DNA from 4 places in the Sporosarcina sp. P16b genome. Region 4 is predicted to be linked to each of the others. Evidence: riboswitches for the same ligand, from Rfam matches in the RefSeq annotation. Region 4 holds a riboswitch; each other region holds the start of a gene.

Region 1 (4,192 bases), on a different contig from region 4:
AACTGAATTGACGATCTTTGAAATGTTCAGCGAATTACCTTTATCATTCATCATATCGATCATTGCAATCTTATTGATTACATCGTTCTTTATCACATCAGCAGATTCAGCTACATTTGTACTCGGCATGCAGTCGTCATACGGTTCATTGACTCCACCGAATAATTTGAAAGTGATATGGGGCGTCATTCAATCTGCCATCGCCATTATTCTATTATATGTTGGAGGATTGGATGCACTGCAAAACGTCATCATTATTGCCGCTTTGCCATTCTCAATCATACTCATTATGATGGTTGTTTCGCTGTTCAAATCACTCAAAGATGAGAAAAATCGAATACAACGATAGTAAAGAAAAGAACACCGTCGCAAATGCGACGGTGTTCTTTATATATATTAGTTTGCTGCTTTTTCGATGGCTTGTTTCAAATCTGCAATAATATCCTCTGCTGACTCCAACCCTACAGATAAGCGGATTAGCTCTTCGCTAACGCCTGAGTCTTTCAAATCTTCCACAGACAACTGCTGATGAGTTGTGGATGCCGGATGAATGATTAATGACTTCGCATCTCCCACATTCGCTACATGAGACCAAATTTCTACATTGTCGATTACTTGTCTTCCTGCATCGCGTCCACCTTTGATACCGAATACGATAATTGAACCATAGCCGTTTTTCAAATATTTATTTGCTAGTTCCGCTGTTGGATGATCTTCTAGGCCAGTATAGGTCACCCATTCTACTGCTGGGTGTTCTTGCAAGAATGCCGCGACTTTTTGTGCATTTTCATTGTGGCGTGGTACGCGTAAATGAAGGGTTTCCAAACCTTGTAACAAGTTGAATGCACTATCCGGTGATAGACAAGGGCCGAAGTCTCTCAACAATTGTACGCGCAGTTTCGTTGTAAAAGCTGCAGCGGCTGTATCGATTCCGTAACGTAAGCCATGATAGGATTCGTCCGGCTCTGTAAAGCCTGGGAATCTCCCTTGCGTCCAATCGAATTTCCCTGCATCCACAGCTACACCACCGATGGTCGTACCGTGTCCGCCAATCCATTTCGTCGCTGAGTGGATCACTACATCTGCACCGTACTCGATAGGATTTGATCCATAAGGAGACGGGAATGTATTATCTACTAGCAATGGGATTCCATTGTCATGTGCGATGTTCGCAACAGCTTCCACGTCAAGAACTTGCAAACTTGGGTTACCAATTGTTTCTGCAAACAACGCTTTCGTTTTATCCGTAATAGCTGCTTCAAAGTTCTTTGGATCGGACGCATCAACAAACTTCACGTTGATGCCATAGCGTGGTAATGTCACAGCAAATAAGTTATATGTGCCACCGTAGAGATTGCTGGCTGCAACGATTTCATCGCCCGCTTCAGCGATGTTCATAATAGAGAAAGCAATCGCCGCCATTCCAGAAGACAATGCCACTGCAGCTGTTCCACCTTCTAACTGTGCGACACGCTCTTCAAAGACAGCTACTGTCGGGTTCGTAATTCTTGTATAGATATTGCCGGCTTCTTTCAAGGCGAATAAGTTTTGTGCGTGCTCCGTGTCTCTGAATACATAAGAAGTCGTACGATGAATCGGCAAGGCACGTGAGCCTGTTTCTGGATCCGGCTTTTGCCCTCCGTGTAATAATATCGTTTCTGGCTGTAAATTCGTCATAACCATTCCCCTTTTTTATGTATTGATGGAACACCGAAACTCCTCGGACAACTTCCTCCTAGAACTAGACAAGAAAAACACAAGAGGACGATTCGCTAAGTACAGAAAAAGCCATCTTCCATAATAAGAAGAGGGCTCTGCTTTCGCTCATTCCTCCCTTATCTTCCAAACTATTGAAAGTTTGTAGGAAGTAGCACCTTTGCTTTCGCCGGTTGCCGGGCATCACAGGGCCTAATCCCTCCGCCTCTCTTGATAAGAGTATGTCTATTCGTTTTCCATCGTTGAAAAATAGTATACGGCTATTCCTAGTCTATTGCAAGGTAATTTAATTGAATGTTTTGAAATCCGTATTACTTTTAATACATTTGATTAAATTAAGTAAAGTGAAGGCACCGTTGATCAGCGTTCCAGGCGGACGCTTTCCCATGGGCCCGCGGTGAGCCAACTAGGTCGCAAGCTCCCTTTAGTTGTCTCACCTGTCGGGCTGATCCATCGGGAGTCGCCGCCTTCCACGCTGATCAACTAGTTTACTATGCCAATTGTAGTTACGTATAAAGACTTCCATATTTACTAAACTGGAGCCACCTGCCAGAGTAGAAGTGAATTTAATGATTTTTCCACTTATGACTTCACACAAAAAATCACCAGCACAAGTTCATTGAACGATGTGCTGGCGGTTGTGATTGGTTAGAATATGTCCCACCATATTTTCACAGCGGAAGCCATGATGAGTACGGCTAGAATGCTTTGTAGTACTTTGGTGTTTACTATCCGGCTCACTTTTACACCGATCGGAGCGGCAATGATGCTAGCGATAATCAGAACAACAGCTGGTCCATAGGGTACTTGGCCTGTTAAGAGCTTGCCTGATGCCGAGCCCACCGATGACAACAGCGTAATTGCTAGGGATGTAGCAATCGTGACGCGTGTGGGGATTTTTAGTATCACGAGCATAATCGGTACCACGATAAATGCGCCGCCAGCTCCGACGATTCCAGCCGCCAAGCCGACGATAAAGGCTGCACTTGAAGCAATGAAGCGATTGAATGTAATCTCATCGATCGGCTGATTGTCGAGTCCTTTTTTTGGTATAAACATCATAATAGCCGCCATGACGGCTAGAATACCGTAGATTACGTTGACGGTAGCTTCTGAAAGCATACTAGACCCAGCACCGCCAAGTACACTGCCGACTAATACACTGATTCCCATATAAAGGACGAGTGGCTTCAAGATCAGATTACTCTTTCTATACGCTAAAACACCTGAAAGTGATGCAAAGAAAACTTCCACTGCAGTAATTCCGGCTACTTCATGTGGTGTAAATGCAGCAAAACCAAGTAATGCAGGAATAAATAGCAACATTGGATATTTGACAATTGCGCCACCGATTCCAATCATACCGGAAAGGAATGAGCCGACGAATCCAATGAGGAAGATCGTGATAATAAATGGAATTGTCATGATGTCCTCCCTTCTTCCCGACGTAAGAGGGAGACAGCCATTCCCTCTATCCTTAGTTTAACCTTTTTGGATCCAGAATTTAAAGACATCAGACTCTTGTTGCTGATCTTTTATTTCATGATTGCCAGAAGCAGCCCATGCTGTCAGGTCGGATACTGATCCTTTATCTGTCGTATGAATCTCAAGAACTTCTCCTGTTTGCATATCCTTCATTGCTTTCTTTGCCCGTACGATTGGCATTGGACATGCCAGGCCTTTTGCATCTAAAAATGTTGTTGTATTCATATATACCTTCTCCTTTAAATTTTTTTCATATGAATTAAATTACCTATTTACCGTACCGCACAGCGATTCGGGCCAATCTCCATCTCGCGTTGCGTTTCCTCGTCAGGCTGGATTTTCCCCATGTTCGTCTGGCGGATTTCCTGATACGCGTTAGGCTGTGGAGGCAAGTTCCCCGCGACTAACTCTCTAAACTCTTTTTCATCCTCAATGTTCAAGCCGTGATTTTGCTCATACAATACGCCGAGCTTCTCCGACACGCTACCGTCTTCATTCAACTCGTCTATAATCATGAAGTGAGCTGGTAAGACAGTTAAATCCTTCGACAATTCTTTATAGCGGCTATACAATGACTCACGCAAGTCGCCTACCCAATCTTCTGCTAAACCTGCTAAATCAGGACGTCCAATCGAATCAATGAACAAAATATCACCTGTCATCAAATAACTGTCGTCTACGATAAATGAAGTCGAACCAATGGTGTGTCCTGGCGAATAAAGCGCTTGAATATCGATTCTCGTATCACCTATCTGAATGGACATATCGCCTTCTAATGCAGCATATTCAAATACTACCTCTTCGGCATCTTTCGGTGGCAGCCAATACGTTGCACCCGTAGTTTTTGCGATCTGCCGACCACCTGAAATATGATCCGCATGCAAGTGAGTATCGAATACGTTTGTAATCTTCACACCGCGCTGCTCAGCAAAGTCCGTGAACACATTTGTCATACGTGTAGCATCAATGATTGCTGCTTCTCCACCCGACA
Region 2 (4,192 bases), on a different contig from region 4:
AGGTAAGGGTAGTGGTCTAATCAACCATCCTGAAACAGCTGCGGCAATTATTCAAGCAGCAAAAGCTGGCGGATTACCTGTTAGTGTAAAGACTCGTCTTGGCTATACAGACATTGAGGAATGGCACACATGGCTTAGACATGTACTGGAGCAAGATATTGCGAACTTGTCGATTCATCTTCGTACTCGCAAAGAAATGAGTAATGGGAGCGCGCATTGGGAATTGATTCCGGAGATTAAGAAACTTCGTGATGAAATAGCGCCCGACACGTTGCTGACGATCAATGGAGATATTCTCGATCGTCAAATGGGTATGGAGCTTGTGAAAAAGTACGGCGTCGATGGGGTTATGATTGGACGTGGAATTTTTAATAATCCATTTGCATTTGAAAAAGTGAAGAGAGAGCATGATCATAAAGAATTGCTGGATCTTTTGCGCCTTCATTTAGATCTTTTTGATAAATACTCGACAGAACTTGAACCACGATTGTTTAAACCATTACGTCGATTCTTTAAGATTTATGTTAAAGGATTCCGTGGGGCAGCTGAACTTAGAAATGAATTAATGAATACAAATACGACAGATGAAGTGCGTGCATTACTGGATAACGTAGAACTTGATTAATGTATTTCAGAAAATCTATAGCTTAAATGATTTATTTATACATGTGAAAGCCTCCTTGCCATTCCAGAAATACTGGTATGAGTAAGGAGGCTTTTTATATAATGAAGTGATAGCGGAATTATATCTTGTTACTTAAATAAACCGAGCTTTTCAATGCGGCGAACTGCTTCTTGCAACCGGTCTTCACTTTCCAACAACCCGACACGAATATATCCTTCTCCGTATACACCAAATCCGTTCCCTGGCGATACCGCGACGTCTGCTTTATCCAGTAATAAGTCAGCGAAGGTTTCACTTGTAAAGCCTTCCGGGACAGGAAGCCAAGCAAAAAATGAGCCTGTAGGAGCTGTAACATCCCAACCAATGCGTTCACATTCCGTTAGCAATACCGTCAGACGCCCTTCATAGAGCGCCACTAGCTCTTCAACGCATTGTTGGGGACCCGTCAATGCTTCAATAGCTGCACGTTGAATTGCTGGGAAGATGCCAGTGAATAAATGGTCTTGCAATACATTTAATGCTTCTATTATTTCAGAGTTGCCGACTGCAAAACCGACTCGCCAGCCAGCCATATTATATATTTTGGAAAGAGATAGCATTTCAATGCCGACTTCCTTTGCTCCTTCAGTTTGTAAAAAACTAATCGGTTTCTTACCTTCAAAACCAATGCCACCATACGCAAAATCTTGTAAGACCGCAATCTGATGTTCTTTGGCAAATGCCACCGTTTTTTCATAAAACTCGGGTGTGGCTGTAACACCCGTTGGATTACTTGGATAGTTTAAGTACATGAGCTTGGCATCTTTTTTCTGATCATCCGTTAATTTATCGTAATCAGGGAGAAATCCATTCTCCTTACGTAGCGGCATCGTATCATATCGAATACCTGCTAAGCTGACGCCGGATAAGTAATCAGGATAACCCGGGTCTGGCAGCAATAATAATTCACCTTCATTCATAATAGCAAGAGGTAGTTCTACGACACCTATTTTTGTACCGCCAAGTACCGCAACTTCTGTTTCGGGATCAATCGTGACATTGTATTCACGCTGATAATATTCAGCGACTGCTTGTTTTAAAGCAAGTGTCCCCCGAAATGGAGAATAACCGTGTGTAGCTGGATCTTCAACTGCTTCTTGTAATGCTTTAATAATATGAGGAGGTGTTGGCTGATCAGGATTTCCACGTCCTAGGTTAATCACATCTCTGCCTTCATCCATAGCCTTTTCTATTTTATTTAATAATAATGTAAAGAAATGCGGAGGGAGTTGTTGTAATCGGTTGGATAATGCCATAGTCTATTCCTTCTTTCTTTGATAGGGTATGTGCGTTAAGTATACATAGATCATACTAGACTTTTCAATAGAAGGATGGTTATTCGATTCTAGAGAATTGCCAAAACTAGTTAATGGAATTTAAAACTGATAGAATAAGTCGGATATTCTGATGAATTGGCGTTATTCACCTTGACAGTTTTATTAATTCAGATTAGTATATGTTTTATGCATATAATTTAATAGCAATCTCTTATCAAGAGCGACGGAGGGAAATGGCCCGATGATGTCCAGCAACCCCTTGCATAATACAAGGAAGGTGCCAAATCCTACAGTATGGTTTTCCATCTGAGAGATAAGCTGAGAATATTTCAGTCCCTCTTTCATTTAGAAAAATGAAAGATTTTTTTATTTAGAAATAAACTATAACCAACTGTTGATGATTAGTATTTACTTGAATGTAGAAAGAAGTGAGAACATGATCCAATTTCAACATTTGTCTAAGGAATATCAGACAAAAGAAAAAGTGATAAAAGGTGTAGATGACGTATCACTAGACATCGAGACTGGAGAAATATTTGGCATTGTCGGTTATTCAGGGGCCGGAAAAAGTTCTCTTATACGTTGTTTGAATTTGTTGGAAAGGCCAACGAGCGGCACTATTTTAATAGATGGTGTAAACTTAACGAAACTTTCAGGAATCAAGCTTCGGCGGGCACGCTTGAAGATCGGAATGATTTTTCAACACTTTTATTTAATTAGTCAAAAGACCATTTTCGAAAATATCGCATTCGCTTTACAAGCAGCAAAAATGCCTTCAGATAAAATAGAGAGCCGTGTAATGGAACTTCTCGAAATGGTGGGGCTGTCTGACAAACGCAATGTATATCCTGCCCAGCTAAGCGGGGGACAGAAACAACGCGTTGGTATTGCGAGAGCACTAGCCAATAATCCATCCGTTTTGCTTTGTGATGAAGCGACATCCGCACTGGACCCTAACACGACCATGTCCATTTTACGATTGTTAAAAAAGATCAATCGAGAAATGAATATCACCATTGTTTTAATTACGCACGAGATGAATGTGGTAAAAGAGATTTGTGATCGCATGGCGATTATGCAAGACGGAAAAGTGATAGAAGAAGGGCAAGTATATGACATCTTTTCTCATCCAGTTCAACCATTAACGAAGGAGTTTATCAGCAGTGTGGTGTCTTACGATATTCCTGAAGCCGTCATGTCCAATTTGGTCGGTACATTGATAAAAATCACATTTAAAGGTGAAGTAGCGATGGAGGGTGTAATTTCCGATACGATGCAGAAATATAAGGTCAAAGGAAACTTCCTGCATGGTTCGATTGAATATATTCAAGAACGAGCACTTGGGATTTTCTTGATGGAGTTACAAGGTGAGCGTGAAGAAGTGGAGCAAGCGATTGCATACATACTTGAACAAAACGCACAAGTGGAGGTGATCCGACAACATGTTTGATCTATCTCACATCATGGACCTCATGCCGGATATTACAAAAGCATTTGGTGAAACATTGTACATGATCGGCATCTCACTTACGATTGCGCTGATTATTGGATTGCCGCTTGGCGTTCTGTTATTTACAACAGATAGAGGATTATTTTTAGAGAATCGTGCAATTAATTCGGTGGTTGGGTTTCTCGTCAACATCATTCGCTCTATCCCATTTATTATACTACTTGTGGCTCTAATACCTTTGACGAAACTGATTGTCGGAAGTACGATTGGACCAGCAGCTGCCAGTGTATCGCTTTCCGTTGCAGCCATTCCTTTCTTTGCAAGGATTGTTGAAACATCCATGCGTGAAATTGATAAAGGGGTTATAGAAGCAGCAATTTCAACGGGTGCTTCGCCCTGGATGATTATTTGGAATGTGTTATTGCCTGAATCAAAGTCGAGTATTATCCAAGGACTTACACTGACGTTAATCAACTTAGTTGCCTATTCAGCAATGGCTGGATTTGTTGGCGGAGGTGGAATTGGGGACCTCGCAATACGTTTTGGCTATTACCGATATGATGACAGTATTATGCTTGTCACCGTCGCCATTCTAATTGTACTGGTGCAGTTGATTCAATTTGGTGGGGATCGTTTTTCAAAAATGATAGATAAAAGATAATAGGGGAGAGATGGATTATGAAGAAACTGGTACTTGCATTCATTCTAACTGCGTTAGTTGCGGCATTAGCGGCTTGTGGAGAAGAAAAGTCTACTGAAAAATCGGATGACGATAAAAATATTCACTTTGGTGCAACTGCA
Region 3 (4,192 bases), on a different contig from region 4:
TTTAGTATTTACGGTTAAAAAACCTGTTCATTCGTTTTTAAGAAGTCATCCCTACATACAGCTCTGTACTATATATGTGCCCCCATGTAGACATAATTATACGAGTAGGGGAGGACTCTACTCAGCTACAAAGATATTTATTAACTAGTAATATGATAACTCACTTGGCGGCTGAAGGGGAACTAGATCTCGGGTGATAATGTTTAGTCTCTTTATAATGTGGAATAGTATTTATAGAACATCATATAAGGAGTGGTAAGCATTATGGCTAAAATTGCAACAGTACTTGGAGATATGTTCGAGGACTCGGAATACTTGAAACCAGCTGCTGCTTATAAAGAAGCTGGACATGAAGTAGAAGTGATCGGTGCGGAAGCAGGATCAGAAGTAACGGGTATGAAAGAAAATACTAAAGTGAAAATTGATAGAGCAATTGCTGACGTCAAATCGTCAGATTATGACGCATTGTTTATTCCAGGTGGATTTTCACCGGATATTTTACGTGCAGATGATCGTTTCGTAAAGTTTGTCAAAGAATTTATGGATGCAAAAAAACCTGTATTTGCAATTTGTCATGGTCCACAATTGCTCATAACAGCAAAATCACTTGAAGGACGCGATGCAACGGGATATACGTCCATTCGCGTAGACATGGAGTATGCGGGTGCAAAATACGCTGACAAAGAAGTCGTAGTCTGTCAGAATCAACTTGTAACAAGCCGTACACCTGATGATCTTCCAGCCTTTAATCGTGAATCATTAAAACTACTAGAAGAATAAAAAAATTTGAACGTCAAGGTGTAAAAGCCTTGACGTTTTTTTGTTTCTTGCACATTAAACTACTGCTTACAACATACGATAATAGTACATGTTAACAAACATTGAAAAAGATTCTCAATTGTACTTGAAAAAGGTTCTCAATGAGAGTATGATAAAAGCAACGAATAAATCAGAGAGACGATCGCGTCTTACAAATGAAAGGTCGGGGGTCTAACATGTATAAGATTGTTGCGTTGGCGGTATTAGCAGGAATTGTATTAGGTGCAGCAACTGGATTTTCCTTTGGAAGTAAAGAACTGGCGGGTATGTTCGCCGGAATGGCGGCGCTTACGTTTATCGCAGCACCGGCAGCGGTCGTCTATGCGAGTGAAAAGAAAAAATGGCATCAAGCTCATTAATAAAGAAAAGCATTCAATATAATTGGATGCTTTTTTGTATAGATTCAATCGGTCGTGTCTTGCTATAAATGAATTAAAATAACTCGAACTGTCATAGTTAAATTGACTGTTCGAGTTGTATTGTTTACTATTATTGAACTTTTACGCCTTCTACTACTTCTTTTGCAGCATAAAGGGCTTGTTTTACATCCGCAATCAAATCTTCTACATCTTCTACTCCCACTGAGAAACGGAGCAAACGGTCGTCTACTCCACGACGATTACGTTCTTCTAATGGGATATCCATATGCGTCTGTGTAGTCGGATACGTAATGAAGCTTTCCACACCGCCCAAACTCTCGGCGAATGAAATTAAGTTCATATTTTCAAGGAATGGCCCGACCCACTCACTATTTTGTACTCGGAATGATAACATACCACCGATTCCAGCGTAGAGCACGTCGGCAATAAGAGGTTCTTGTTCTAAATAAGAGACCATCATTTTCGCATTTGCATCATGCTGTTTCATGCGTAAATGCAAAGTTTTTAGACCGCGTACGACAAGCCATGAATCAAGAGGAGACAATGTAGCTCCAATCGCATTATGATTGGTAAATAGACGTTCGCATAAATCCTCACCTTTTGCCACGACTAGACCTGCAAGCACATCATTATGTCCACCGATATATTTCGTTGCGCTATGAATGACAATATCTGCGCCTTCCTCAATTGGCCGCTGGAAATAAGGTGTTAAAAACGTATTGTCGACAATTAGCAATAAATCATGTTTTTTAGCCAATTCCGCATACGTACTGATGGCTATGTTTTGCATTAATGGATTTGTAGGCGTTTCCAAGAAGATCGCTTTTGTACGATCAGTAATCGCTTGCTCGACTTCTGAAACATCATCGAACGATAAGTAACGCGTCTTAATATTATACGTTTCTTCATATTGATTAAACAGGCGATAGGTACCGCCATATAAGTCTTCAGGCGCCAATAGTTCCGAACCTGTTTTAAATAAAGATAAAATAAGTTGAATGGCTGCCATTCCAGAACTGCATGCAAATCCTTGGTCACCTGATTCTAGGTTTGCAATTCCATCCTCTAGGATAGAACGCGTAGGGTTTTTTGTTCGTGTGTAATCATATCCCGTGGACTTGCCTAGACCTTCATGGTGGTATGCTGTTGACAAGTATATCGGTGTATTGACTGCTCCGGTTTTCTCATCACTGTGGTTTCCAAGTTGTACTAATCTAGTTTCTAATCCGTTGTTTGTCATGAATATCCATCCCCCCCGGCAAAATAAAAAAGAACCTCTTCTTTTCGAATAGGCCCTCGAACATACAAGTGTATACAGTATTCTCATCTTCAAGGTGGTTGTCACCCTTGGAATTAGCACCGTGCCTATGGCTGGTTGCTGAGACATCGCTGGGCCTATCCCTCCGTCTCTCTCGATAAGAATATTCATAATATAGGAAAAACTGTTGACGGATTTATTCTATCATGCAGATATACTAGATGCAAGTTTCCTTTTAACATCAGTTATTGATTTTTTTGTTTCAGTAAAAGATTTGTTATACTGATAGATACTATTCATAATGGAAAGGAGATTTTCATTTTGGCTTGGGGCTATGTCGCATTGGCGGCTGTTATAGAGATCTTCTGGGTAGTCGGTCTTCGTTATTCTGAAACTGTAATGCAATGGACCGGAACGGTTATGGCGATTGTATTGAGTTTTTATTTCATTATAAAAGCATGTGAAAGATTACCTGCCGGCACGGTATACGCTGTATTTACCGGCTCTGGTGCCGCTGCAATCCTATTAGTGGATATATTCTTCTTTCAAGCAGGTTTTACGTGGGTTACGCTGACCTTCATCGGATTCATCGTCATTGGGGTAGTGGGCATTAAGCTGACAACAGATGAAAAAGCCGATACAGAAGGAGGTGGCTGACAGTGGCTTGGGTGTATTTGGTTATTGCCAGTCTCGGTGAGATTTTCGGTGTGGTGAGTATTAATTATTATTTACAGAAGCGTTCAATTAAAAGACTGTTACTCATTGTGGGGATTTTTGGTTTTGGTTTTGTTTTCCTGTCTCTTGCTATGCGCGAAATACAGATGAGTACAGCGTATGCGGTATGGACAGGGTTAGGAGCGGCAGGAGCCGTATTGATGGGGATTTTGATATTCAAAGAATCTGCTAGCATCAAACGTCTCTTCTTTTTATCGCTCATTATTTTCGGTGCTGTAGGCTTGAAGTTGTTCGGATGAAAGGGGAGTGGCGTAACTGATTTATTGGACAAATTTTGATTTTAATGAATGGATTGTAACAATAGCTGCTACAAAACAGGGACTGTGCTATGCCGGACTAGCTGAAGATAGTGTAGAACGTATGAAGGACTGGTCGTACCGGTTTGATACAGTTGACTTAATAGAAGATGAAACAAAGCTCGGAGTCTATATAAGCAAGATGAAGGAGTACTTATCGGGTACAACGAAAGATTTTTCAGTGATACCACTTGATTTAAAAGGAACATCGTTTCAACTGCAAGTATGGGAAGCACTGCAACGAATACCGTATGGTGAAACTATGACTTATTCAGAAATTGCGGAACAGATTGGGAAATCTTCATCTGTTCGTGCTGTAGCATCTGCAATAGGCAAGAATCCTGTGATGGTTGTGGTGCCTTGTCACCGTGTTATTGCGAAAGATGGCAGTTTGTCAGGCTATCGTGACGGGAGAAACCAAAAAGCGAAGCTGATTTTGCTTGAAAGTACTCACACGAAGATAAATGAATAACAGTATGAAAAAAGAGCCATAAGGCTCTTTTTTATTGTTGCTATTTATGATGGCTGTCGCAAGATATTTGCAGACAACTTACGTTTATCTGTGGACATCTTCATTATAAAACCAACAACAATGATGATTGCAATGAGTAGCCAGATATTGAAGATTCCATGAATAATTGCCATTCCCAAGAAACCTGCAGTCAATAGATAATAACTTAGAGGGAAGAGGACGCGTCGTATGA
Region 4 (4,192 bases):
ACACATCCAGTGCCGCGCCCGCCACTTTACCAGCAACAATTGCATCGTATAAAGCATCTTCATCAATGATTCCACCGCGTGCACAGTTGATAATTTGTACGCCGTCTTTCATTTTCTCGAATGCTTCTTTGTTGATCATTCTACGTGTTTCTTTAAGTAAAGGCGTATGAACTGTAATGAAATCAGCTACTTCAAGCACTTCATCTACAGTTCCAATTTCTATGCCCAATTTTTTCGCGATATCTTCCGTTAAGTAGGGGTCATACGCCACTACATTCATACGTTGTCCTCTTGCACGTCTTGCAACTTCAGCCCCGATGCGGCCAAGTCCAATAATTCCCAAAGTTTTGTCTTTCAATTCCACGCCAAGGAATGATTTTCTATCCCATTTATTGTTTTTTAACGAGTTGAAAGCTTGAGGGATTTTGCGTGCCATGGACATCATCATTGCAACTGTGTGCTCGGCTGCAGAGTTTGTATTGCCATCCGGCGCATTCACAACGATAATTCCTTTTTCGGTAGCTGCGTCCAAATCGATATTATCGACTCCTACACCTGCACGACCAATGATCTTTAATTGATCAGCTGCTTCCAACAATTCTTTTGTAACTGTTGTCTGACTGCGTACTAGTAATGCATCGAAATCCTTAATACGTTCTTTCAGCTGATCTGGTGTCAGGTCCGTCTCCATTACTATTTCAAAACCTTCTGCCTGTCGTAATGGGAAAATTCCGTCTTCGCTAAGTGGATCACTAATAAGTATTTTAAAAGCCATGATATTCATTCTCTCCTTCAATTGTTTGTAGTGGATTTTTTTGTTGGAAAAGCTAAGTACAATTGATCGTCTATGTAAGTTGCGCGCTACCCCCCTTATAGGTAAAATAAAAAAGCCTTTCATCCCTTACATATAAGTAAGGGGCGAAAAGCTCAATAAACTAACGCGGTACCACCCTTGTTTTGCTGCAATTGCAGCCTTCATTCAGCATGCGTAACGTGCATGTGACGGATCAGCCTACTAAAATGTTCAGCGAATCAATTCGGAAGTGCCCCCAACCTCGGAATTTGCTAACTTTCACCACTGTGTCAGCTCTCTGGAAAATTCTTTTCAGGAAGGTATGTCTTCGTCAAAATTGTTTAGCAACTATTAATTTAGAATTAATCATAACACGTCAAAAACTATTGTCAATTGCTTTTCCAGAAAAAACGAAAAACTGTTAAACGCGAACGGTATTATTGAATTATTTGTGAACGTTCGTGTTTTGGGAGTTAATTATAAAAAAACATCTTGAATTTAACCAAGTGAAAGGAAATAGCATAAGTCGTCTGAAAGGAAGAAATGCAGGAATAAGTGTTATAGTGTGCGTATACTATTCATTTAGAGGAGTGTTGGAAATTGAAAAAGTTAGAATCTCTTGAGCAATTTGAGCAACTTAAACAAGAGGAGAAGGTGATTTTCTTATTCACTGCAGATTGGTGTGCAGATTGCAGAGTAATTGAACCATTCTTGCCGACATTGGAAACAGAATTTGCAGAGTATGAATTTGTTACAATTGATCGTGATGAATTTATAGATTTATGCAGTCAGTTGGATATATTCGGTATTCCTAGCTTCGTAGCATTCAGCGAAGGAACGGAGACAGGTCGTTTTGTCAGTAAGAATCGTAAAACTAAGGAAGAGATCGAAGAGTTTATTAATAGCTTAACGTAATGGAATGGTTGCCGGCGGGAAGATATGTGGCAATTAAACAAAAGGACTGAAGACAACTGCAGAAGTTGTTTTCGGTCCTTTTTATATAAGGAAATTAGCTACAAGAAGCTTTTATGTCGTGTATTACGTGAAATCTTTTAGTTGTTCCATAAGGATTTTAGCGCCTTTTGGACTGATATATATTCCGTTTGACAATAGTTTGTTTTCATCCATCACATCACCCGTGATAAAACACGCTCTGTTGATCTGATATTTTCTCAAAATAATTCTATCGTCTTCTACGAAAATTTCAATCGGGTCGCCCTTATCGATCGACAAAGAATTTCGAAGTTCTTTTGGAATAACAATTCTACCGAGATGATCCACTTTACGAACAATACCTAAAGACTTCATAAGCTCCTCCTCGAAGAAAAGTAGTGGGTAATTTCTATTATACACCAAAACATATCATCTACAATTTACAAAACTTAAATGCGCAGAACAATTTGATAATTCTGCTATACAATTAATTTATTAATGCTATAATAGTCAGTAATTAAATATTTCTTATCAAGAGAAGCTGAGGGATTTGGCCTGATGAAGCTTCAGCAACCTCTGTGCATACAGGAAGGTGCTACCTCCAACAAGATTGTTGTCTTGAGAGATAAGAACGGTGAACGGTCAACCCTCCTTTTCTTATCTAAGAGAAATGAGGGCTTTTTTGTATAGAAATTGTAATAAATGAAAGTCAAGGGGGAAATAGAATGCCGATTAATATACCAAAACATTTACCTGCAGTAGAATTATTGAAAGAAGAAAAAATCTTTATTATGGATGAAGAACGTGCGACAACACAGGATATCCGCCCAATCAATATTTTAATTTTGAACTTGATGCCTGAAAAAGAGAAGACGGAGTTACAATTGCTCCGATTACTTGGTAATACACCTTTACAAGTGAATGTCACATTTCTTAATACAGCTAGCTATGTTTCGAAAAACGTCAGTCAGAATCATTTAGAAACGTTCTATACCACTTTTGAACATGTGAAAAATCGCCGTTTTGATGGCATGATTATCACGGGTGCTCCAATCGAACTTCTACAATTTGAAGATGTAGTCTATTGGAGGGAGTTGGAAGAAATCATGGAATGGACAAAAACGAATGTTACATCTGTCCTCCATATTTGCTGGGGTGCTCAAGCGGCTCTTTATCATCACTACGGAATTGAAAAGTTCGAGTTGCCAAAGAAATGTTTTGGAGTATTCTCACATGATATTACCGATCCGACAGTAAACTTGGCACGTGGATTCAATGATGTATATGTAGCGCCACACTCACGCCATACCGGAGTTTCATTAGAAGAGATAAAGAATCATCCCGATTTGACTCTACTTTCTGCTTCTGAAGAGGCTGGTGCATTCATTGTGATCTCAAATGATGCAAAACATATTATGGTAACTGGACATTTAGAGTATGATGCACACACATTAGGAGATGAATATGCCCGCGATTTAGAAAAAGGTGCGGACATTGATATGCCTGTAAATTATTATCCGAACGATGATCCATCCAAAGAACCTATAAATACTTGGCGTTCCCACACGCATTTATTATTCTCCAATTGGCTCAATTACTATGTCTACCAGAAAACTCCTTATAACTGGAATTAAAGTAATTAGTGTATAAACCTCTATAGTTTGCACATACTCCGACTACTGGAGGTGTATGCAGTGAACATAGATGAATTTTGGCAATTATCCTTTTGGGAAATGACTATGCGAACGGTGATCTCATTTGTTGTGCTGTTGATATTGGCGCGTTTTATGGGGAAAAAACAAGTGTCCCAATTGACTTTCTTTCATTATGTGACAGGTATAACAATCGGTTCAATTGCGGCCAATTTAGCGGGAGAGTCTGAAACGCCATTCTTGAACGGCTTATATGGAATGGTTTTGTGGGCGACGTTGACAATTATTGCCAATTTCTTATCATTCAAATCCATTAAACTCCGCGTATTACTCGATGATAAACCGATGATTGTCATTCAAAACGGAAAGATTTTGGAAGGTTCCATGCGTAAATTACGGTTGAGTTTCAATGATATAAATATGATGCTACGGGAGCAGTCGGTATTTTCGATGAAAGATGTCAATTACGCGATATTCGAAACGAATGGTAATTTAAGTGTCATGCTGAATGCAAGTGAGAAATATGCTACAAAGAAAGATGTCAAAGCACCAGCACCACCGCCAAAATATATTCCGACTGAAATTATTACTAACGGGATAGTAGAAGAGAAAAATATGAGAGAACTTCAATTAACCGACACGTGGCTAACTGAACAGCTAAAAAAACAAGGGATTTCCAAGCCAGAGCATGTTCTCTATGCAGAAATTCAGACAGATGGTAGTTTATATATTAATACATTAAAATCGACTTGACGTGAAGAGCCCTGATTCAATCAGGACTTTTCACGTTTTTTATAAGATTTCCCAATTTCTT

Evidence for each region. A riboswitch is a leader RNA that binds a small molecule or an ion and turns the genes downstream of it on or off. The one in region 4 is predicted to bind S-adenosylmethionine.
Region 1: linked by a shared signal. The riboswitch ahead of CSV77_RS11000 (O-acetylhomoserine aminocarboxypropyltransferase/cysteine synthase family protein) and the one ahead of metA (homoserine O-acetyltransferase MetA) in region 4 are both predicted to bind S-adenosylmethionine.
Region 2: linked by a shared signal. The riboswitch ahead of CSV77_RS09105 (methionine ABC transporter ATP-binding protein) and the one ahead of metA (homoserine O-acetyltransferase MetA) in region 4 are both predicted to bind S-adenosylmethionine.
Region 3: linked by a shared signal. The riboswitch ahead of CSV77_RS09765 (methionine biosynthesis PLP-dependent protein) and the one ahead of metA (homoserine O-acetyltransferase MetA) in region 4 are both predicted to bind S-adenosylmethionine.

What each region holds. Positions count from the first base shown of each region.
Region 1 is NZ_PDYO01000008.1:89,770-93,961, reverse strand. Features, by position in the region: gene CSV77_RS11005 (glycine betaine uptake BCCT transporter) at 1-349, shown strand, start outside; gene CSV77_RS11000 (O-acetylhomoserine aminocarboxypropyltransferase/cysteine synthase family protein) at 397-1,677, opposite strand; SAM riboswitch class I at 1,833-1,936, opposite strand; gene CSV77_RS10995 (sulfite exporter TauE/SafE family protein) at 2,365-3,141, opposite strand; gene CSV77_RS10990 (sulfurtransferase TusA family protein) at 3,199-3,426, opposite strand; gene CSV77_RS10985 (MBL fold metallo-hydrolase) at 3,474-4,192, opposite strand, start outside.
Region 2 is NZ_PDYO01000006.1:37,427-41,618, forward strand. Features, by position in the region: gene CSV77_RS09095 (tRNA dihydrouridine synthase) at 1-625, shown strand, start outside; gene CSV77_RS09100 (pyridoxal phosphate-dependent aminotransferase) at 754-1,920, opposite strand; SAM riboswitch class I at 2,150-2,261, shown strand; gene CSV77_RS09105 (methionine ABC transporter ATP-binding protein) at 2,378-3,391, shown strand; gene CSV77_RS09110 (methionine ABC transporter permease) at 3,384-4,052, shown strand; gene CSV77_RS09115 (MetQ/NlpA family ABC transporter substrate-binding protein) at 4,070-4,192, shown strand, end outside.
Region 3 is NZ_PDYO01000006.1:172,688-176,879, forward strand. Features, by position in the region: gene CSV77_RS09755 (type 1 glutamine amidotransferase domain-containing protein) at 265-780, shown strand; gene CSV77_RS09760 (hypothetical protein) at 996-1,178, shown strand; gene CSV77_RS09765 (methionine biosynthesis PLP-dependent protein) at 1,309-2,439, opposite strand; SAM riboswitch class I at 2,520-2,621, opposite strand; gene CSV77_RS09770 (DMT family transporter) at 2,779-3,114, shown strand; gene CSV77_RS09775 (DMT family transporter) at 3,117-3,431, shown strand; gene CSV77_RS09780 (methylated-DNA--[protein]-cysteine S-methyltransferase) at 3,451-3,960, shown strand; gene CSV77_RS09785 (L-lactate permease) at 4,005-4,192, opposite strand, start outside.
Region 4 is NZ_PDYO01000002.1:496,434-500,625, reverse strand. Features, by position in the region: gene serA (phosphoglycerate dehydrogenase) at 1-775, opposite strand, end outside; gene CSV77_RS05530 (thioredoxin family protein) at 1,394-1,708, shown strand; gene CSV77_RS05525 (AbrB/MazE/SpoVT family DNA-binding domain-containing protein) at 1,832-2,101, opposite strand; SAM riboswitch class I at 2,252-2,358, shown strand; gene metA (homoserine O-acetyltransferase MetA) at 2,452-3,360, shown strand; gene CSV77_RS05515 (YetF domain-containing protein) at 3,427-4,131, shown strand; gene CSV77_RS05510 (HAD family hydrolase) at 4,171-4,192, opposite strand, start outside.